4 regions of the Nonomuraea gerenzanensis genome follow, and region 1 is predicted to be linked to each of the others. Evidence: riboswitches for the same ligand, from Rfam matches in the RefSeq annotation. Region 1 holds a riboswitch; each other region holds the start of a gene.
What was found. Region 1 has a riboswitch for thiamine pyrophosphate ahead of thiC (phosphomethylpyrimidine synthase ThiC). Riboswitches for the same ligand answer to the same signal wherever they lie in the genome.
Positions count from the first base shown of each region.

Region 2: it holds a riboswitch for thiamine pyrophosphate, as region 1 does, so the genes downstream of both, LCN96_RS00735 (purine-cytosine permease family protein) here and thiC (phosphomethylpyrimidine synthase ThiC) in region 1, are expected to answer to the same signal.
Region 3: it holds a riboswitch for thiamine pyrophosphate, as region 1 does, so the genes downstream of both, LCN96_RS17990 (FAD-dependent oxidoreductase) here and thiC (phosphomethylpyrimidine synthase ThiC) in region 1, are expected to answer to the same signal.
Region 4: it holds a riboswitch for thiamine pyrophosphate, as region 1 does, so the genes downstream of both, thiD (bifunctional hydroxymethylpyrimidine kinase/phosphomethylpyrimidine kinase) here and thiC (phosphomethylpyrimidine synthase ThiC) in region 1, are expected to answer to the same signal.

Region 1 covers NZ_CP084058.1:1,625,447-1,630,551, reverse strand. The annotation lists gene LCN96_RS08020 (SDR family oxidoreductase) at 1-43, shown strand, start outside; gene LCN96_RS08015 (hypothetical protein) at 40-351, opposite strand; gene thiC (phosphomethylpyrimidine synthase ThiC) at 489-2,033, opposite strand; TPP riboswitch at 2,026-2,138, opposite strand; gene LCN96_RS08005 (hypothetical protein) at 2,229-2,579, shown strand; gene LCN96_RS08000 (universal stress protein) at 2,561-3,406, shown strand; gene LCN96_RS07995 (cellulose binding domain-containing protein) at 3,551-4,597, shown strand; gene LCN96_RS07990 (YbaK/prolyl-tRNA synthetase associated domain-containing protein) at 4,584-5,084, opposite strand; gene LCN96_RS07985 (AIM24 family protein) at 5,081-5,105, opposite strand, start outside.
Region 2 covers NZ_CP084058.1:133,074-138,178, reverse strand. The annotation lists gene LCN96_RS00745 (ATP-binding protein) at 1-801, opposite strand, end outside; gene LCN96_RS00740 (methylated-DNA--[protein]-cysteine S-methyltransferase) at 896-1,474, shown strand; gene LCN96_RS00735 (purine-cytosine permease family protein) at 1,434-2,753, opposite strand; TPP riboswitch at 2,744-2,857, opposite strand; gene LCN96_RS00730 (rhodanese-like domain-containing protein) at 2,912-3,235, opposite strand; gene LCN96_RS00725 (winged helix-turn-helix transcriptional regulator) at 3,232-3,663, opposite strand; gene LCN96_RS00720 (MFS transporter) at 3,779-5,105, shown strand, end outside.
Region 3 covers NZ_CP084058.1:3,739,190-3,744,294, reverse strand. The annotation lists gene LCN96_RS18010 (polyprenyl synthetase family protein) at 1-68, shown strand, start outside; gene thiE (thiamine phosphate synthase) at 217-855, opposite strand; gene LCN96_RS18000 (Rv2175c family DNA-binding protein) at 833-1,207, opposite strand; gene LCN96_RS17995 (NAD(P)/FAD-dependent oxidoreductase) at 1,238-2,401, opposite strand; TPP riboswitch at 2,461-2,577, shown strand; gene LCN96_RS17990 (FAD-dependent oxidoreductase) at 2,546-3,751, shown strand; gene thiS (sulfur carrier protein ThiS) at 3,748-3,948, shown strand; gene LCN96_RS17980 (thiazole synthase) at 3,941-4,696, shown strand.
Region 4 covers NZ_CP084058.1:703,224-708,328, forward strand. The annotation lists gene LCN96_RS03610 (carbon starvation CstA family protein) at 1-1,806, shown strand, start outside; gene LCN96_RS03615 (TenA family protein) at 1,795-2,460, opposite strand; gene thiD (bifunctional hydroxymethylpyrimidine kinase/phosphomethylpyrimidine kinase) at 2,469-3,272, opposite strand; TPP riboswitch at 3,266-3,361, opposite strand; gene LCN96_RS03625 (MFS transporter) at 3,377-4,675, opposite strand; gene LCN96_RS03630 (alpha/beta fold hydrolase) at 4,852-5,105, shown strand, end outside.

The sequences.
Region 1 (5,105 bases):
CGAGGTGCTGGCCCCCATCGGCGGCGAGACGCTGCCGGGTTAGGCCCGGCCGCTGTCCTTGATGGACACGATCGAGGCGGTCTGGAACTTCTTGTGCCCCTTGCCATTGCCGCCGACGGTGGCCGTGTAGGTCTTGTAGGTCCAGCTCAGGCTGTACTTGATGGTGATCTTGTGCTTGGTCCTGCAGCGGTTGTGCCAGTACACGGTCACCGAGGTGTTGCCGTCACCCCAGGACCAGGCGAAGCACCCGGCCACGCCCCGGTGCACGTCCGCGGCGGCCGGGGTGGCGGCGAGCCCTGCGGCGACGACGGACGCCGCGGCGACGGCCGCCGCACGAGTTCTGATCGACATGAGAGATCCTGCCTTCCGGTGGTCGTGGGAGCCCCGGCGCCCCTGCCGCGCCGGGCTCACTGTCACGTTGCCACCGAAAGAGCGGCAGTCCCCGCCATCAATGTCCAGACCTGCGGCTTCGGACATTGGACAAAGGCTCACTCCACGTAGAGCGTGCCTCCGAGCCGCCGGAACTCGGCCGCCTTCTCCGCGTACCCCGCGTCCCTGATCTCGTGGCTGATCCGCATCGAGCAGAACTTCGGGCCGCACATCGAGCAGAAGTGCGCGGTCTTGGCGGGCGCCGCCGGCAGCGTCTCGTCGTGGAACGAGCGGGCCGTCTCGGGGTCCAGCGACAGGTCGAACTGGTCCTCCCAGCGGAACTCGAACCGCGCGTCCGACAGCGCGTCGTCCCACGCCTGCGCTTGTGGATGACCCTTGGCCAGGTCCGCCGCATGAGCGGCGATCTTGTACGTGATCACGCCGGTCTTCACGTCGTCCTTGTCGGGCAGGCCGAGGTGCTCCTTGGGGGTGACGTAGCAGAGCATGGCCGTGCCGTACCAGCCGATCATGGCGGCCCCGATGCCCGAGGTGATGTGGTCGTAGCCGGGCGCGATGTCCGTCACGAGCGGGCCGAGCGTGTAGAACGGGGCGTCGTCGCACAGCTCGCGCTGCAGGTCCACGTTCTCCTTGATCTTGTGCATGGGGACGTGGCCCGGCCCCTCGATCATCACCTGGACGTCGTGCTCCCTGGCGATCCCCGTCAGCTCGCCCAGCGTGCGCAGCTCGGCGAACTGGGCCTCATCGTTGGCGTCGGCGATGGAGCCGGGGCGCAGGCCGTCGCCGAGCGAGTACGACACGTCGTAGCGGGCCAGGATCTCGCACATCTCGGCGAAGTTCTCGTACAGGAAGCTCTCGCGATGGTGCGCCAGGCACCAGGCGGCCATGATCGAGCCGCCGCGCGAGACGATGCCGGTCTTGCGGCCGGCGGTGAGCGGCACGTGCGCCAGCCGCACGCCCGCGTGCACGGTCACGTAGTCGACGCCCTGCTCGCACTGCTCGATCAGCGTGTCGCGGTAGACCTCCCACGACAGCAGCTCCGGGCGGCCCTTGACCTTCTCCAGCGCCTGGTAGATGGGCACGGTGCCGACCGGGACCGGCGAGTTGCGCAGGATCCACTCGCGGGTCTCGCGGATGTCGGCGCCGGTCGACAGGTCCATGATCGTGTCGGCGCCCCAGCGCGTGGCCCAGGTCATCTTCTCCACCTCCTCCTCGATCGAGGAGGAGACGGCGGAGTTGCCGATGTTGGCGTTGATCTTCACGAGGAACTCGCGGCCGATGATCATGGGCTCGGTCTCGGGGTGGTTGACGTTCGCGGGGATGATGGCCCGGCCCGCGGCGACCTCCTGGCGGACGAACTCGGGCGTGACGCCCTCGCGTACCGCCACGAACTCCATCTCCCTGGTCACCAGCCCGCGCCGGGCGCACCCGACCTGCGTGACCGGGTGACCCACCGCCTGGCGCTCGCGGACCCACTGCTCGCGCAGGCGCGGCAGGCCACGGCGGAGGTCGGGCTCGTAGGCGGGGTCGGTGTACGGGCCCGAGGTGTCGTACAGCGTCACCGACGAGCCGTTGGACAGGTGCACCTGACGCATCGGCACCCGCAGCTCACCGGTGTAGATCTTGAAAAAGCGCGCGTCCGTCATCGCGCAAACTCCCTTCGCCGGCATTATCCGGAGCAGGTTCTGGCGGTCGGCGGCTGTCAGCCGTCCTCTCAGCCCGGTCCGCACCGGGCTCCCGCGTTGGTCGGCGATGATCGTACCCACGCCCCCGCCCACCTGAAACCCGCGCCGCGAGGTTTGGCGATCGCCGTGAGCGGTACGGTCCCCATCAGGGGAAACATGAAGAGATTCGCCGCTGTCGCAGGACTACTCGTCGTGATGGCCGCGTCCGGCGCCACCGCCGCCGCCGGGGACGGCATGGATCAGCACGAAGTCAGCCAGGAACAGTACGACACTCTGATCGCCCAGTGCCGCTACGCCGACACGGGGAAGGCGAAGTGCCGTGCGGCGGTCAAGCGCATGTACCGCGTCGGCCGGACCGACCCGACGCTCGACTGCCGGACGTACTCCGGCGTGACCGTCTGCGGCACGCTCCGGCTCAGCAAGGCCGAGCGCCGATGCGCCCGCGACTCCGAGGCGCAGGGGCTGCCGTTCCGCCGCGCCGAGGTGGAATGTTACGCACTGTCATGATCATCGTCGGTGTGGACGGCTCCCGTACCGGGCTGGAGGCCGCCGGCTGGGCCGCCGCCGAGGCCCAGCTGCGTCAGGAGCCGCTGACCGTGGCGCACGCCGTGCCGAAGTGGGTGTGCGAGGGCGCCGTCCGCTACGCCGAGGTGGCCCAGTGGATGCGCGACGGCGCCGAGACCGTGCTCAACGCCGCCTGCGACCGCGCGCGACGGGTGTGGCCGCAGGTGTCCATGGAAGGCGTGTTGCTGCCGGGCGACCCCCGCTCGGCGCTGGTCAAGGCCTCGGAGGGGGCCACGCTGCTGGTCGTGGGCAGCCGCGGGATCGGCGGGGTGCGGGGCCTGCTCGTCGGGTCGGTCGCGTACGGGGTGGCGGCGCACGCGCCTACGAACGTCATCCTGATCCACGACCCGCCCGCTGCCCCGCGCGCGGAGGTCGTCGCGGGCACCGACGGGTCGCCCTGCGCCGCGCGGGCGATGGAGTTCGCCTTCGCCGAGGCCGAGCTGCGCGGCGCGCGGCTGCGTGCCGTGCAGGCGTGGGCCTGGCCCCATCCCGGCGGCTTCGAGCCGGCCTCCCGTGAGAGCGAGCAGGACACGCTGCGTTCCCTGAAGGAGTCGCTGAGCGTGCACCGGGAGCGGCACCCCGGCGTGCACGTGGTGGCCGAGGTGGTGCACGGGCATCCGGTGGAGGTGCTCAAGGAAGCCGCCAGGCGCGCCGACCTGCTGGTGGTGGGCTCGCGCGGGCACGGGCAGCTCGCGGGCATGCTCATCGGCTCCATCAGCCAGGGCCTGCTGCACCATGCCCCGTGCCCGATGGCGGTGGTGCGCGGCTGAAACTTACATCCGTCCTCCCAGGTCAGCACCGCGTCATGATCGCCGTGCTTCCCGGCGCCGAACCGCCGCTCCTACGATCTGCGCAGGTTCATGGAGCCGCTGCGGCTCCTCCGTTCCGCGCTGTCGTACGACGGGAGAGCATGGATGCGCAGCAGGATCGCCTCCGTAACGGCCGCGCTGGTGGCGCTGGCCGCAGCGGTGTTATTCGCCACCACGGCCACGGCCAGCGCCGCCCCCATCAGGATCATGCCGCTGGGCGACTCGATCACCGGATCCCCCGGCTGCTGGCGGGCCCTGCTCTGGAACCGCCTTCAGAGCGCCGGCCACACCGACATCGACTTCGTCGGCACCCTGCCCCCGCAGGGCTGCGGAGTGGCCCACGACGGCGACAACGAGGGTCACGGCGGCTATCTCGCCACCAACATCGCCAACCAGAACCTGTTGCCCGGCTGGCTCTCCGCCACCCGGCCCGACATCGTGGTGATGCACCTGGGCACCAACGACGTGTGGAGCAACATCGCCCCGGCGACGATCCTCAGCGCGTTCACGACGCTGGTGAACCAGATGCGGGCCGGTAACCCGAACACGAAGATCCTCGTCGCCAAGATCATCCCGATGAACCCGTCCTCCTGCGCCGAATGCGCCCAGCGCACCGTGAACTTCAACGACGCCATCCCCGCCTGGGCCGCCGCGACCACCACCCCGCAGTCGCCGATCACGGTCGTGGACCAGTGGACGGGCTTCAGCACCGCCACCGACACCTACGACGGGGTGCACCCGAACGCGGCCGGCGACCAGAAGATGTCCGACAAGTGGTACCCGGCCCTGGTGACCGCCCTGGCCGGCGGTGGCACCGCCACCCCCACCGTCACCAGCACCGTCACGCCGCCTCCCGGCAAATGCACGGCCACGTACCAGGCGACGGGGCAGTGGCAGGGCGGCTTCCAGGGCGAGGTCACCGTCAAGAACACCGGCACCACGCCGAGGTCCGCCTGGACCGTGGCGTGGACGTTCGCCAACGGTCAGCAGATCACCCAGCTGTGGGGCGGCACGCTGAGCGCCACCGGGTCGTCGGTGACCGTGCGCAACGCCGCGTGGAACGGCACGCTGGCGCCGGGGGCCTCGACCACGTTCGGCTTCCTGGGCTCCTGGAACGGCGCCAACACCGCTCCGGCCCCTAGTTGCTCGTGATGGGTGCCACGCGGGGTGCCGCCAGCCGTACGTAGTCGGCGGTGGCGAGCGCCACGGAGCGGTCGAGCCTGGCAGCGTTGAAGTACAGCTCGGGCTGGTCCAGCAGGGACGGATCCGCGACCAGCTCGAGCCGGGGGTCGTAGCTGAACGGGAGCACGGTCCCGCTCACGCTGCCCGCCAGCTCCTCGGCCTTCTCCGTGCCGGCGAAGGCCACGTACGTGCCGTCGAGCAGCGCCTTGACCGCCTGCAGATCGAGGCGCGCGTCGCCGGGGACGACGGCCAGCACGTGCCTGGTCCGCTTCTTGCCGATCTTGACCATCACGATCAGGCACTTGGCCGCCTGCGCCACGTCGTGCCCGCGCAACGCGCTGACCTGCTCGGTACGGCCCTCGGGCGCGTGGTCGATCAGCCTGTACCGCGCTCCTGCGGCGTCCAGGTCGGCGATCAGACGCTCGTAGGCGGCGTACGGCGACGCCTTCGCGCTCAACGGGCCGCCTGCACCACAGGA
Region 2 (5,105 bases), 1.5 Mb from region 1:
CTCCAGCTCCAGATGGCCGGGCGTGCTGTTGGCGAACAACGCGTACAGCGCGCCGTACGGCCGCCCGCCCACGGCGGCCAGCCCCAGCGCGATCGTGTGCAATCCGCCCAGCCGGGCCCACACCAGGTCGTCGAGCCCGTTCGACTCCAGCAGCACGGTCTTGCCGGTGCGTAAAAGTTTGTCCACGAGACTCGTCCGCAGGTCGGTGGTGGTCCCCCTGATCGAGGCGGGCAACTGGTACGTGCTGACCAAGCGCAGCCGATCCCCCTCGATCAGTACGAAACCGCCCGCGTCCGCGCCGGTCAGCTCGGTGAGGCTGGCCGAGATCCGGTCCAGCACGGCCGACAGCTCCAGCTCGGAGTTGATGTCGCCGACCACGTCGGTGAGCCGGCGCACCAGCCTGGCCCGGCGTGCCACCCGCTCCCTGGCCACGTGGTCGGCCAGCGCCGGGTGGTAGACGCACACGTAGCCGCCCACGGCGCTGCCCAGGCGCAGGGCGCTGATGTCCACCCGCAGGTCGAGCAGGGTGCCGTTGCTGTGCAGGCGCCTGGTGCGCAGCGAGACGGGCTCGCCGGTGCGCACCCGCTCCAGCGCGGCCGTGTGCTCGGTGGTCAGCTCGTCGGGCACGATGGGCGCCCGGCGCCCGAGCACCTCCTCGGCGCGCCACCCGAACACCCGCTCCGCCGCGGCGTTCCAGACCAGCACACTCTGGTCCCTGTCGAGCGCCACGACGGCGTTGGGCGAGCTGGCGAGCGCCGCGCGAGCGATCTCATCGTCACTACCGGCCCATTCGTCCCCCACTACTCCATAGTGCACGCGGTGCGGTGGGTGCGTCGGGAGATCCGTCCGATACGCTGCGGTCACGGTGATTCCCGGCGGTGGGAGGGTGCGAGGCATGTCGAGCAACGATCTCGATGCCCTGTTGCGGGTGACCTCCAGCACCTATCGGGGTGAGACCCCGCCCGACATCGCCTTCGGCACCTACGACGGCGCGGTGGGCCGGCTGGTGCTGGCCGTGACGGGCAAGGGCATCGCGGCGTGCAGCTTCGAGGCGGAGAACGACGTCTTCGAGCTGCTCACCCGGCACGTGGGCAGCTTCATCGGGCCCGAGGCCAGGCGGCTCGACCCGGTGCGCAGAGAGCTCGACGCGTACTTCTCCGGGCGGCTGCGTACCTTCACCACGCCGGTGGACCTGCGGCTGGCCACGCCGTTCGCACGCACGGTGCTGCAGAAGACGGTGGCCGTGCCCTACGGCACCACCACCACGCTGGAGCAGATCGGCGAGAGCATCGGCCGGCCCCGCGCGCTGCGGGCGATCGGCAACGCGCTGGCCTCCAACCCCGTCTGCGTGATCGTGCCCTGCCACCGGGTGGTGCGCGAGGACGGCGCGCTCGGCGACTACGCGGGCGGCCAGTCCGCCAAGCAGCACCTGCTCAACGTCGAACGGCGGGCCTCGGAGTCAGCAGGCCGATGAGCAGCGTGACCAGCGCGGCCACCAAGGCCCCGCCCAGCGCCCCGTTCATCCACACCTGCCGGGTGAAGCCGATGCTCTCGCGCACGCTCGTCCAGATCCCGTCCCAGGCGGCGATGGTCGGCGTCGAGGTCGTCAGCCAGTAGGCCACGAAGCCCAACGCCCACGGCACCAGCATCGGCCAGCGCGAGGGCGCGTGCTCGTCGGTGTTCCAGCGCCGGGCGCCGCCGAGCAGGAAGTAGTCGACGGCCAGCACCGCGAACATCGGCACGAACACCGCCCCGATCACGCCCAGGAACGCGCCGTACGAGGTCACGTCCACGATCAGGGCGATCACGACGGTCAGCACCCCGATCGCGACGGAGAAGACGCGCCGGTCGACCCGCGGCATCAGGTTCTGCAGCGAGACCGTGGTGGAGTAGACGTTGGCGAAGGACTGGTCGGTCTCGCGCAGCACCAGGACGGCGAAGAACAGCGCGCCCAGCGGCACCGCGACGAACGTGCCGAACACGGCGTCCGCGTCGCCCGCGATGGCCACCGCGTACACGCCCAGCCCGAGGCAGGCCACCTGGGCCAGCGTGTAACCGCCGACCACGCCGGTGAAGGCGGCGCCGGTGGAGCGCGAGTGCCGGGCGAAGTCGGCGGCCATCGGCACCCACGACACCGACAGCGCGATCACGTAGTCGACGGCGGCGGGGAAGGCGGTCCAGGAGCCGCCCTCCTGCGCGGGCGCCGCACGCAGGAAGAACCAGGCGAACCAGATCATCGCGATGATCACGCCGATGGTGACGTACCTGCGCAGCACCCGGATCGAGCCGAGCGGCCAGATCGACAGCGCGGTGGTGAGCACTCCCGCCACGATCACCCACACCGCGTACGGCACCGCGGGGAAGATCGCCCCGGCGCCGGTGGCGATCACCCAGAGCTCGAAGGCGCCCCAGCCGAGCATCTGCACGATGTTCAGCACTGTGGGCGCGTAGGAGATCCGCGCCCCGAACAGCCCGCGCAGCAGCACCATCGACGGCTGCCCCGTCTGCGTGCCGGGGATGGCGGACAGCCCCACCATGGCGGTGCCGATCAGGCTGCCGACCACGGTCGCCACGAGCGCCGCAGCCAGGCTCAGCGGGGCGTTGCCGAGCGGGTTGACCAGGAACATCGCCCCGGAGAAGCCGAGCAGGCTGACGCCGAGGTTCGCCCAGAGCGCGCCCTGGTCGAGCACGCCCAGGGTCTTCGGCGGCCGGCCTTCGAGTGTCAGCGGAACTTCGTCGGCGACATGCGTCATCGCACACTCCCTACGCCGGCATTACCCGGACAGGTTCAGGCGGTCGGCAGCGGCTAGGTAGCTGCCCTCTCAGCCCGGCACCCCGAGCTCCCGCGACGATCTGTAGTTTGCGCCCTCATCATGCCTCAATGACAGCGAAACCGCCATAGTGGGCGGGTTCAGGCGACGTACGGCGGCTGCCCCGTCTCGCTGACCATCGGCTTGCTGGCGGACTCCCACGCCTGCATGCCGCCCCCCACGTTGACCGCGTCGCGCCCGAGCTGGTTGAGCCAGGCCGCCACGTTCATGGAGCGCCCGCCCACCCGGCAGACGACGTAGACGGTGCGGTCGGCGGGCACCTCGTCGACCCGGCCCTGAATCTGGGTCATGGGGATGTGCACGGCCTCGGGGGCGTGCCCGGCCAGCCATTCGTCCTGCTCGCGGACGTCGAGCAGGTAGGCGTCGGAGGGGACGGCGGTGGCCTCGATCTCAGGAACGGTCATGACTCCATCATCTCGCGCCGCTGGTCGTAGGCGGCACGCGCGGCGGCGATCTCCTCCTGGTGCCGCTCGGTCCACGTCACCAGGGACTTGATGGTCTGGTGCAGCGTACGGCCGAGCGGCGTCAGCGCGTAGTCCACGCGGGGCGGCACCACCGGATGGACGGTGCGGCTGACCAGGCCGTCGCGTTCGAGCTGGCGCAGGGTGACGCTGAGCATGCGCTGGCTGATGCCGTCGATCTCGCGGCGCAACTGGGTGAAGCGCAGGCTCTGGCAGTCGAGCAGGGCGATGACCAGCAGCGACCACTTGTCGGCGATGCGGTCGAGTATCTGCCGGACCTCGCAGTCCTCGCGCACGTCCCACTGGCGTACGTCGTAGTCGTCCACGGTGCCTTCGCAGTAACCGAGTGATTCGAAAGTGCCGTCTTCCACGAGATCTCATGCTGTCGCATGATTTTGGCGGTTACAAGAGAGAACCGACCTGCCTATTCGTAACCGGGGGTTCGTTGTGCCTGTCACCGCCCGTACCTGGGGCGTACTGATCGTTTTGTGTGGTGCCATCTTCCTGGAGGGCATCGACGTGGCCATGTTGAACGTCGCCCTGCCGTCCATCCGGGCCGACCTGGGGCTGTCCACGGGCATGCTGAGCGGGGTCGTCAGCGCGTACGTGCTCGGCTACGGCGGCTTCATGCTGCTCGGCGGCCGGGCGGCCGACCTGCTGGGGCGGCGGCGGATGTTCCTGTTCTGGCTGGTGGTGTTCCTGCTCTTCTCGGGGCTCGGCGGTTTCGCGGACGAGGGGTGGGTGCTGCTGGTGGCCAGGTTCGTCACCGGGGTGGCCGCCGCGTTCATGACGCCCGCCGGGCTGTCGCTGATCACCACGAACTTCCCCGAGGGCCCGCAGCGCAACCGGGCCCTGCTGATCTACGCGGGCACGGCCGCGGGCGGCTTCGCGCTGGGGCTGGTGGTCGGCGGGCTGCTGACCGCGATCGGCTGGCGGTGGGTGTTCTTCGCCCCGGTCCTGCTGGCGCTGGTCATCCTGCTCGCCGCCATCCCCCTGATCAAGGACCAGCCGACGCGGCCGGCGGCGGGCGGCTTCGACATCGCGGGCGCGATCAGCATCACCGGCGCGATGATCCTGCTGGTCTACGGCGTCGTACGCCTGGAGCACCCCGCCGACGGCCCCCTGCTGACCGTGGCGTCCTTCGCCGGCGGCCTGGCCCTGCTGGCGATCTTCGTCGCCGTGGAACGCCGCGCGGCCAGCCCGCTGGTCCGGCTCGGGATCCTGCGCTCGGGCCCGCTGGTCCGCGCGAACGTGATGGCCGCGCTGCTGACGGCCTCGTTCTTCGGCTTCCAGTTCCTGGTCACGCTCTACCTCCAGGAGCTGCGCGGCTGGTCCACCATCCAGACGGGGCTGGCCCTGCTGGCGGCCGCCGCGGACGTGGTGCTGGCCCCCACGCTGACGCCGTGGCTGGTCAACCGGTTCGGCAACGCCAAGGTGGTGCTGGGCGGCCTGCTGTCGGGCCTGCTGGCCTACTCGCTGTTCCTCGGGGTGGGCCTGGACTGGACGTACGCGGCCATGCTGCCGTCGATGCTGCTGATCGGCCTGATGTTCGCCTTCGTCTACGGCCCGCTGACGATCGTGGCCACGGACGGCATCGCCGAGCACGAGCAGGGCCTGGCCGGCGGGCTGATCAACTCCTCGTTCCAGTTCGGCGCCGCCCTGGGCCTGTCGATGGTCACCGCCGTGAACGTGGCCGCCCTGGGCGCGGCGACGGACGCCGAGGCCGGGCTGGCGGCGATGCGCACGGCCCTGGTGGTGCCCGTCACGGCCACGCTGCTGGCGGCCGTCGTCGCCGTCGCCGGCCTGCGCACCC
Region 3 (5,105 bases), 2.1 Mb from region 1:
CGGTCACGCCGGAGGCGCGGGCTGCGCTCACCGAGCTCGCCATCGCCGCCACGTCCCGCAAGACCTGACGGCCCTCACCGAGCTCGCCATCGCCGCCACGTCCCGCAAGGACTGGCGGCCCCTGCCCGCCTGAGCCCGGGAGCCGAGCACAGCAGGACGGCGGCGAGGTGGGCGACGACGAAGGCGCCCGCGGCGAGAAGCGGGCGCCTCGCGCGTTCAGCCGCCAGTCAGCCGCTTGACGAACTCCGCCGCCGCCGCCCCGGGGTCGTCGGCCTCGGTGATCGCCCGTACCACCACCACGCGCCGCACCCCGTACGACATCACCTCATCCAGATTGCCGAGGTCGATGCCGCCGATCGCGAACCACGGCCGCGAGGTCTCCAGCGACGCCGCGTGCCGGAGCAGCGGCGGGCCGGGGGCCGGGCGGCCGGGCTTGGTCGGGGTGGGCCAGGTGGGGCCACAGCAGAAGTAGTCGACGCCCTCCTCCACAGCCGCGGCGGAAGCCTCGGCGGCGGAGTGGGTGGACCGTCCGATGACGATGTCGTCGCCGAGTATCTCTCGCGCGACCGTCACAGGAAGGTCGTCCTGCCCCAGATGGAGCACGTCGGGCCGGGCGGCGTAGGCGATGTCCGCCCGGTCGTTGACGGCCAGCAGCTTGCCGTGCCGGTCGCAGGCGTCGCGGAAGACTTCGAGGAGCGCGAGTTCTTCGCGGGCCTCCAGGCCTTTCTCCCGCAGCTGGATGATGTCCACGCCGCCGGCCAGCACCGAGTCGAGGAACTCTGCCAGATCGCCGCGGTCGCGGCGGCCGTCTGTGCAGAGATAGAGGCGGGCCTCAGAAAGCGAGGGCTTGGGCACGCCGCTTGACCTCAGTGTGACGGCCGGCCTTGATCGCCTCGATGGGCGACCCCGGCAGGGACTCGTCTGGGGTGAAGAGCCAGCGCAGCGACTCCACGTCGTCGTACCCGGCGTCCTGCAACACGGTCAGTGTGCCGGGCAGGCCCTTCATCACGTCCTTTCCATCGAGGAACACCGCAGGCACCTGTGGCCCGCCGCTGCCCCGGCGCACGCCGAGGAGCTTGTGGTCCCTGAGGAGTTGCTTGGCCCGGCCGATCGGGAGATCGAGGCGCGAGGCCACTTCGGGGAGGGTGAGCCACTCGTCTACGAGCTGGTCGGTCTCCCGGTCGATCTGTGCAACAGAAAGCGTCACGAAACCACAACTACCACATGGCGTGCTTGCTCAAACAACACAATCCCGTAGGGGTACTTGTGGATCTACCAGGCGTTCGGCTTGGAGGCGGGAGCCTGCATCGATGATTCTGCGCCCCTGTACGAGGTCCCGCGGCCGGTCCACGGCCAGCACCGCGGCCAGGGTGTCGTCGGCGGTGAGCCACACGGCCGACCATTTTCCTTCGGGCTCACCCCGGTAGATCAGCCGGTCACCGGCGGGATGGTGGCCGGCGTACTGCAGCATGTGCCCGAACTGCTCCGACCAGAAGTACGGCACCGGGTCGTACACCGCCTCCTCCCCCAGCAGCGTCGCGGCGGCGACCTCAGGGGCGTTGAGCGCGGTGTCCCAGTGCTCCACCCGCAGCCTGGTCCGCCAGCGGCGCGACCACCAGGCGGCGCAGTCGCCGACCGCGACGACGCCGGGCAGCGAGGCCCGCAGGTGCTCGTCGGTGACCACGCCGTTGTGCAGGTCGATGTCGGCGTCGGCGAGCCATTCGACGGCCGGCCGCACGCCGATCCCGGTGACGACCACGTGCGCCTCGACGAACTCCCCGCCCACCAGCCGCACGCCGCCCTCGTCCACGGAGTCGACCATGGTGCCGAGCCGCAGGTCGATCCCGTCGTACCAGGGCAGGGTGCGCTTCCCGAGCTCCGCGCCGACGGCGGTGGACAGCGGGGCGGAGGCGGACTCGACGACCGTCACCGCGCAGCCCGCGCGCCGGGCGGCGGTGGCGACCTCCGCGCCGATCCAGCCGGCGCCGATGATCGCGACGCGGGCGCCCGGGACGAGCATGGCGCGCAGCTCGTGGGCGTCGTCGAGGGTGCGCAGGACGTGCTGGGGCCCGTCGCCGGGCAGCCGGATCGGGTCGGCCCCGGTGGCGATGACCAGGCCGTCGTAGGCGACCTCGCCCTCGGTGGTCTCCACGACGCCCGCGCGCAGCGACTTGGCGGCGACGCCCGGCCAGAAGTCCACGCCGAGCGCGTCGAGGTCGGTGTCGACGAAGCTGTTGTCGGCCTCGCCCTTCAGCACCGCCTTCGACAGCGGCGGGCGGTCGTAGGGCCGATGGCGCTCCTGCCCGATCAACGTGATCCGGCCGGTGAAGCCGCGCCCGCGCAGGGCCTCCACCGTACGCACTCCGGCCAGGCCCGCTCCCACCACCACGACATGGTTCACGTTCATGACCATAACGGGGGGCGTACGTGGACGCCGCACCGAGGCCGTAGGCTGGTCGATGTAAGACGCGCGGGAGTCCGGCCGTTACCGGGCTGAGAGGAAGGCTTTACCGGGCCTTCGACCGCAAGACACCTGATCCGGATCATGCCGGCGAAGGGAGCGCATGTGGATGTGATCGTGGGTGGCGGGGTCGTCGGGCTCTCGGTGGCCTGGCGGACGGCCCGTGCGGGGCGGCCCGTCACCGTGGTGGATCCGGCTCCGGGCAGGGGGGCGTCGTACGCGGCGGCCGGGATGCTGGCGCCGGTCAGTGAGGTGACCTACACCGAAGGGCCGTTGTTGCGGCTGGGGGTGGCGTCGCTGCGCCGCTGGCCCGCCTTCGCCGCCGAACTGGCCGCCGACGCGGGTTTCCCTCCTGCGGATGCCGATCCTGGTGTCGGCTCGGGTGGCGGGCTGGGGTTCGCTGATGTGCGGGCGCTGGACCTGCGGGCGGACGGGACGCTGGACGTGGCGTTCGGGGCCGACGACATGGAGGCGCTGGGCGAGCTGGCCGCGTACATGGAGAAGCTGGGGTTGCCGGTCGAGCGGCTCACCGGGCGCGAGTGCCGCCGGCTGGAGCCGATGCTGGCCCCGTCCGTGCGCGGCGGCCTGCTGGCGCCGGGCGACGCGTGGGTGGACCCGCGCCGCGTGACGGCGGCCCTGCTGGTCGCGCTGGAACGGCTGGGCGTCCCTGTGGTGCGGGCGCGCGCGACCGAGCTGCTGCGGGAGGGTGACCGGGTGGCAGGGGTACGCCTCGCGCCACCGGCCGCCGAGGACGGCTCGGACCACCACGACCTCCCCGGCGAGCTGCGGGGCGAGCGGGTCGTGCTGGCGGCCGGGGCGTGGAGCGCCGAGCTGGCCGAGGTGCCGGTGCGGCCGGTCAAGGGGCAGATCATGCGGTTGCGCTCGCCCCAGCCCCTGCTCGGCCGGTGTGTACGCGGCACCGTGCACGGCTCGTCGGTCTACCTCGTCCCCCGGGGAGACGGTGAGCTGGTGGTCGGGGCCACGCAGGAGGAGATGGGGTTCGACACCAGGGTGACGGCCGGCGGGCTCTGGGAGCTGCTGCGGGACGCCAGGGAGCTGGTGCCGGGCGTCACCGAGCTGGAGGTCGCCGACGTGGTGGCGGGGCTGCGCCCGGGGACTCCGGACAACCTGCCGCTGATCGGCCCGAGCGGGACGCCGGGGCTGGTGTACGCGACCGGGCACCATCGGGGCGGCGTGCTGCTCGCCCCGCTCACGACGGCGATCCTGCTGGGCGAGGAGAGCGAGCTGGCGGCACTGTGCACGCCGGGGAGATTTCGGGAAATTTCATGATTGTTGTGATCAACGGCTCCACCCACGAGGTGGCCGACGGCATGACCGTGGCTCAAGCCGTACATACTCTGACCTCGGCCACCACCGGAGTGGCCGTGGCCGTGAACGACGAGGTGGTCACGCGCAGCACCTGGGAGACGACGGCGCTGCGCGACCGTGACCGCGTGGAGGTTCTGACGGCGGTGCAAGGTGGATGATCTGATCATCGCCGGGGAGAAGTTCTCCTCCCGGCTCATCATGGGGACCGGTGGCGCCCCCTCGCTGGAGGTGCTGGACCAGGCGCTGGTCGCTTCGGGCACCGAGCTGACCACGGTGGCGATGCGGCGGCTCGATCCCGGCGCCCGCGGCTCCGTGCTGGACGTGCTGCGCGAGCGCGGCATCAAGGTGCTGCCCAACACCGCGGGCTGCTTCACCGCGGGCGAGGCCGTGCTGACGGCCAAGCTGGCCAGGGAGGCCCTGGGCACGAACTGGGTCAAGCTGGAGGTCATCGCCGACGAGCGCACGCTGCTGCCCGACCCGATCGAGACGTTCGACGCGGCCGAGCGGCTGGTGGCCGACGGGTTCGTGGTGCTGCCGTACATCGGCGACGACCCGGCGCTGGCCCGGCGGCTGGAGCAGGCCGGGTGCGCGGCCGTGATGCCGCTGGGCGCGCCGATCGGCTCGGGGCTGGGCATCCGCAACCCGCACAACATCGAGCTGATCGTGGAGGCCGCGTCCGTGCCGGTGATCCTCGACGCGGGCATCGGCACGGCCAGCGACGCCGCATTGGCGATGGAGCTGGGCTGCGACGCCGTGTTGCTGGCCACGGCCGTCACCCGGGCGCAGCGGCCCGAGCTCATGGCCGCGGCGATGAAGGCGGCGGTGGTGGCCGGGCGGATGGCGCGGCAGGCGGGCCGCATCCCGCGCCGCCGCTACGCCGAGGCGTCCTCCCCGATGACGCCCTGACAGCCGCCTCCGCCACACGGCAGCGGCACGCCGCGGACGCGCTGCGGGCGGCCACCGCACGGCAGCGGCACGCCGCGGACGCGCTGCGGGCAGCCGCCACACGGCAGCGGCACGCCCGTTGACGCCCTGCGGGCCGCCGCCACACGGCAGCGGCACGCCCGCCGCGCCGGCCCGATGGCGCCCTCGAAACCGGCGCGTGGGCCTCCATGAGGCACCGCAGGGCGTCCGCCGGGCCATCCCGGCGACGGCGTGCCGGAAGGCGGCCTGGCGACGCCCGGAGGCCGCCGCTGTGCCCTCACGGATGACACGCCGAGGGCAGGCGCCGTGCCGGGGCGGGATCCCCGGAGACGGAGGGCGGAGGCGTTCCGCCGAGAACGTCTCCGCATCGGTTTCGGGCGCCGAGGCCATG
Region 4 (5,105 bases), 920 kb from region 1:
GCGGCCCAGATGGGCTACCTGCCCGGCACCATCTGGATCATCGCCGGCGTCATCTTCGCCGGCGCGGTGCAGGACATGGTGATCCTGTTCTTCTCCATGCGCCGCAACGGCCGCAGCCTCGGGCAGATGGCCCGCGAGGAGATCGGGCCGGTGGGCGGGGCCGCGGCGCTCATCGCGGTCTTCGCCATCATGATCATCCTGCTGGCGGTGCTGGCGCTGGTCGTGGTCAACGCGCTGGCCCAGTCGCCGTGGGGCGTCTTCTCCATCGCGATGACGATCCCGATCGCCCTGTTCATGGGGTTCTACCTGCGGGTGCTGCGGCCCGGCCGGGTCGTCGAGGTCACGGTCATCGGCGTCGCGCTGCTGATCCTGTCGATCGTGGCGGGCGGCTGGGTGCAGGAGTCGAGCTGGGCGCCGTTCTTCACGCTGAGCCCGTCGGCGCTGGCGCTGTGGCTGATCGCGTACGGGTTCGTCGCGGCCGTGCTGCCCGTGTGGATGCTGCTGGCGCCGCGCGACTACCTGTCGACCTTCATGAAGATCGGCACCATCGTGCTGATCGCCATCGGCATCGCGATCACCGCGCCGCCGCTGCAGACCACCGCGTTCACCGACTTCGCCTTCACCGGCAAGGGGCCGGTGTTCGCCGGGTCGCTGTTCCCGTTCGTGTTCATCATCATCGCCTGCGGCGCGCTGTCGGGCTTCCACTCGCTGATCTCGTCGGGCACCACGCCCAAGATGATCCAGAAGGAGACCCAGGTCCGCATGATCGGCTACGGCTCCATGCTCATGGAGTCGTTCGTGGCGGTCATGGCGATCACCGCGGCCTGCGTGCTGACCCCGGGGCTCTACTTCGCGATGAACTCCCCGGCGGGCGTGCTCGGCCCGACTGTGCAGACCGCCGCCGAGGCGGTCACGAACATGGGCTTCGTCATCACGCCGCAGGATCTGCAGGCCGCCGCGGCGGCCGTGCAGGAGGAGACGTTGATCGCCAGGACGGGCGGCGCGCCCACGCTGGCCGTGGGCATCTCGCAGATCTTCTCCGGCTTCCTCGGCGGCGCGGCGCTGCAGGCGTTCTGGTACCACTTCGCGATCATGTTCGAGGCGCTGTTCATCCTCACCACCGTGGACGCCGGCACGCGGGTCGGCCGGTTCATGCTCCAGGACACCCTGGGCAACCTGTGGAAGCCGATCGCGCGGGTGAGCTGGTGGCCAGGGCTGGTGGTGACCAGCGCCGTGGTCGTGGCCGCCTGGGGTTACTTCCTCTACCAGGGCGTCAACGACCCCCTCGGCGGCATCAACCAGCTCTTCCCGCTGTTCGGCATCGCCAACCAGCTCCTGGCCGCCGTGGCGCTCACCGTGGCCACGACCTTGCTGATCAAGAGCGGGCGGCTCAAATGGGCCTGGGTGACGGGTGTGCCGCTGGCCTGGGACGCGGCGGTCACGCTGACCGCCAGCTACCAGAAGGTCTTCTCGCCCGACCCCACGCTCGGCTTCTTCGCCCAGCGCGACCGCTACCAGGCGGCGCTCGACCAGGGCCAGCTCCTCGCGCCGGCCAAGACGACCGACGCGATGCGGCAGATCGTGGTGAACTCCACCGTTGACGGCATCCTGGCGGCGTTGTTCGCGGTCCTGATCATCGTGGTCATCCTCGACGCCGCCCGCGTGTGGATCAAGGCCATCCGGGCGCGGGAGCCGCTGCCCAGCACGGAGGCGCCGTTCGAGGAGTCCAAGCTCTACGCCCCCGCCGGGCTCATCGCCACCCGCGAGGAGAAGGAGATGATGGCCAAGGCGTCCTCAGGGGGCTAGCCACCGCTCCGTCGGCCAGCTCTCACGCCGCCACGCGCTGTCCCAGAACATCCACTCGTACGCCGCCGCCCGGCCGTACGCCTGCGCCATCTCCTCGCGGGTGTCCGGCCCCGCGGCGGCGGCGAGCCGGTCGGCGATGGCCTTGGCCTGCTCGACGGAGGCCGCGAAGCCGGGGTCGGCGTAGGTGGAGATCCACTTGCCGTACGGGTGCCCGCCGGGGTCGCCGGCCCGGGCCAGCAGGGCCGTGCCGACGTCCTGGTAGATCCAGAAGCACGGCAGCACCGCCGCCGCGATCACCGGGTAGGGCGCGGTCAGCGCGGTGGCCTGGAGGTAGGACGCGTACGCCAGGCAGGTCGGCGAGGTCGGGCCCTTGGCGTCGAGCTCCTCGATGTACCCGGCGTGCAGCATGCGCTCGGCCGCCAGCGCCGTGTGCGCGCTCTGCGCCCAGAACGCCGCCTCGTCCGCGCTGTCGGCCCGGACGGAGGCCGTGGCCAGCACCTTGGAGAAGGCCTCCAGGTAGCGGGCGTCCTGCACCATGTAGAACCCGAACCGCTCGCGGTCGAGCGTGCCGTCGCCGAGCGCGGTGATGAAGGGGTGCTCGTGGATGGCGCGCATCAGCTCGGCCGTGCGCCCCCAGACGTCGTCGCAGAACATGCGGCCCCCTACCAGATGGCGTGGAAGTGGTGGACGGGACCGTGGCCGGAGCCGACGTGCAGGCTGTCGGCCGCGCGCAGCGCCTCGGTGAGGTACGTCTTCGCCGCCCGCACCGCGCCCGCCCAGTCGTCGTGGCGAGGGCGCAGCGCCGCGATGGCCGACGACAGCGTGCAGCCGGTGCCGTGCGTGTTCTTCGTGTGCACGCGGGGCGCGGCCAGCTCGATCGTGCCCTCCGGGGTGGCCAGCACGTCCACGCACGTCTCGCCGTCGAGGTGGCCGCCCTTGAGCAGCACCTGCCGCGCGCCCAGTGCCCGCAGCCGCTGCGCCTGCCCGTGCATCTCGGCCAGGCTCCCCGCGGGCTCCTCGCCCAGCAGGTCGGCCGCCTCCGGCAGGTTGGGGGTGATCAGGTCGACGCGGGGCAGCAGCGTCTCGCGCAGCGCCGCCACGGCGTCGGCGGGCAGCAGCCGGTCGCCGCTCTTGGCCACCATGACCGGGTCGAGCACGACGTAGGCGGGCCGGTAGGTGTCGAGCGCCGCCGCCACCGCCTTGATCAGCGCCGCGTTGCCCAGCATGCCGATCTTCACGGCGTCGGCGGGCACGTCGGTCAGCAGCGTGTCGAGCTGCTGGGCGACGAACGCGGCCGGCACCTCGTGGATGCCGGTGACGCCCGTGGTGGTCTGCGCGACCAGCGCGGTGACGACGGTCATGCCGTACGCGCCGAGCGCGGAGAAGGTCTTCAGATCCGCCTGGATCCCGGCGCCGCCACTGGGATCGGTGCCCGCGATGGACAGGACCTTGGGTACAGCACTCACGGCCGTGACGTCCCTTCGCTAGTCCGAACTAGATCAGGTTCGACGGGTGTGATCTCAGCCCGGCCTTCCGGGCACCCCGCGTCGACGGCCACTGTAACAGGCGCTCAGACCTCGACGGTGCGGGCCTCCTGCGTGGTGGTGGCCCGGGTGGCCAGGTACGTGGCGACGATGGTGATCAGCCCGGCCACGATCATGTAGGGCGGGATGCCGAGGATGGCGCTGCCGGCCGCCGCCTGCAGCGAGGTCAGGATCATGGGGGCGAAGCCGCCGCCGAGCATGCCGCCGATCTGGTAGCCGAGCGAGGCGCCGCTGTAGCGGACCCGGGCGCTGAACATGTCGGCGAACAGCGCGGCGAGCGGCCCGTACATGGCGGGGTGGATGACCGACAGGCCGAGGATCGTGGCGACGGCCAGCACCAGCGGCGAGCCCGTGTCGATGAGCAGGAAGAACGGGTAGGCGTACAGGACGTAGGCGATGGTCCCCGCCAGGAACACCTTGCGGCGGCCGATCCGGTCCGACAGTGCCGCGAACGCCGGGATCGTGATCACCTCCAGCGCGGCGGCGATGGAGACGATGAGCAGCACCGTGCCGCGCTCGATCTTCAGCTCGGTGGTCGCGTACGTGAGGATGTAGGTGCCGAACAGGTAGAACTGCAGGAACGGCGCGATGCAGGCGCCGAAGGCCAGCAGCAGGTTCCTCGGGTGGCGCCGGATGGCCTCGACGACCGGCAGCCGCGCCTGCCCGCCCGACTGCTTGACCTTCTCGAAGTCGGGGGTCTCCGCCAGCCGCAGCCGGATCACCAGGCCGACCAGCAGCAGCACCACGCTGCACAGGAACGGCACCCGCCAGCCCCAGCTCGCGAAGTCGTCCTTGGGCAGCAGCGAGACCAGGGCGAACGCGGCCGAGGCCAGCACCAGCCCGGCGGGGGCGCCGGACTGCGGCCAGCTCCCGTGGTAGCCGCGGCGGTCCTTGGGCGAGTGCTCGACCGCCATGAGCACGGCCCCGCCCCACTCGCCGCCGACCGCGAAGCCCTGCAGCAGGCGCAGCACGACCAGCAGGATGGGCGCGAGCACGCCGAGGGAGTCGTAGGTGGGCAGCAGCCCGATCAGGAACGTGGCCGCGCCCATGATGAACAGGCTCAGGACCAGCATCGACTTGCGGCCGAGCCGGTCGCCGAAGTGGCCGAAGACGATGCCGCCCAGCGGGCGGACCACGAAGCCGGCGCCGAAGACGGCGAAGGCGGCCAGGGTGCCGGCGATGTCGGAGAACGTCGGGAAGAAGAGCTCGTTGAAGATCAACGCGGCGGCCGTGCCGTAGATGAAGAAGTCGTACCACTCGATCGTGGTGCCGATGAAGCTGGCGAGCACGACCTGCCTGATCGGCTGCTGGTTGTCGGGGGTCACAGGTGCTGCCTCTCTGCCTTGCACCCGGTCGCACGATGGGGTGCCGGAGCGTGTGAGGAGCGAGTGTATGCAACGGTATCCCGATATTGTCAATGGTTGACCGCCGCAGTTGACATGGACCCCGATAAGTGGATATCTCCGTATTCAACGGTATACATAGCTCTAGGAGGTGACCCGTGAGGCTGGCGGAGCGGGCCGACGACTGGCACGCGGCCTGCGCGGCCGACGCCGCACTGGCGGCGCTGGGCTGCCCCGGAGAGGTCGGGTTCGGCATCAGGGCGGGCGAGGAGGTGGTGACCTTCGCCTTCCACGACGGAAGGCCGGTCGGCGCCGCCCGGCGGACCGACTTCGAGGTGGTCGCCGAACCCGAGGCGTGGCGGGAGTTCTTCTCGGCCGAGCCCCGGCCGCCGCACCACCACCTCTTCGGGAT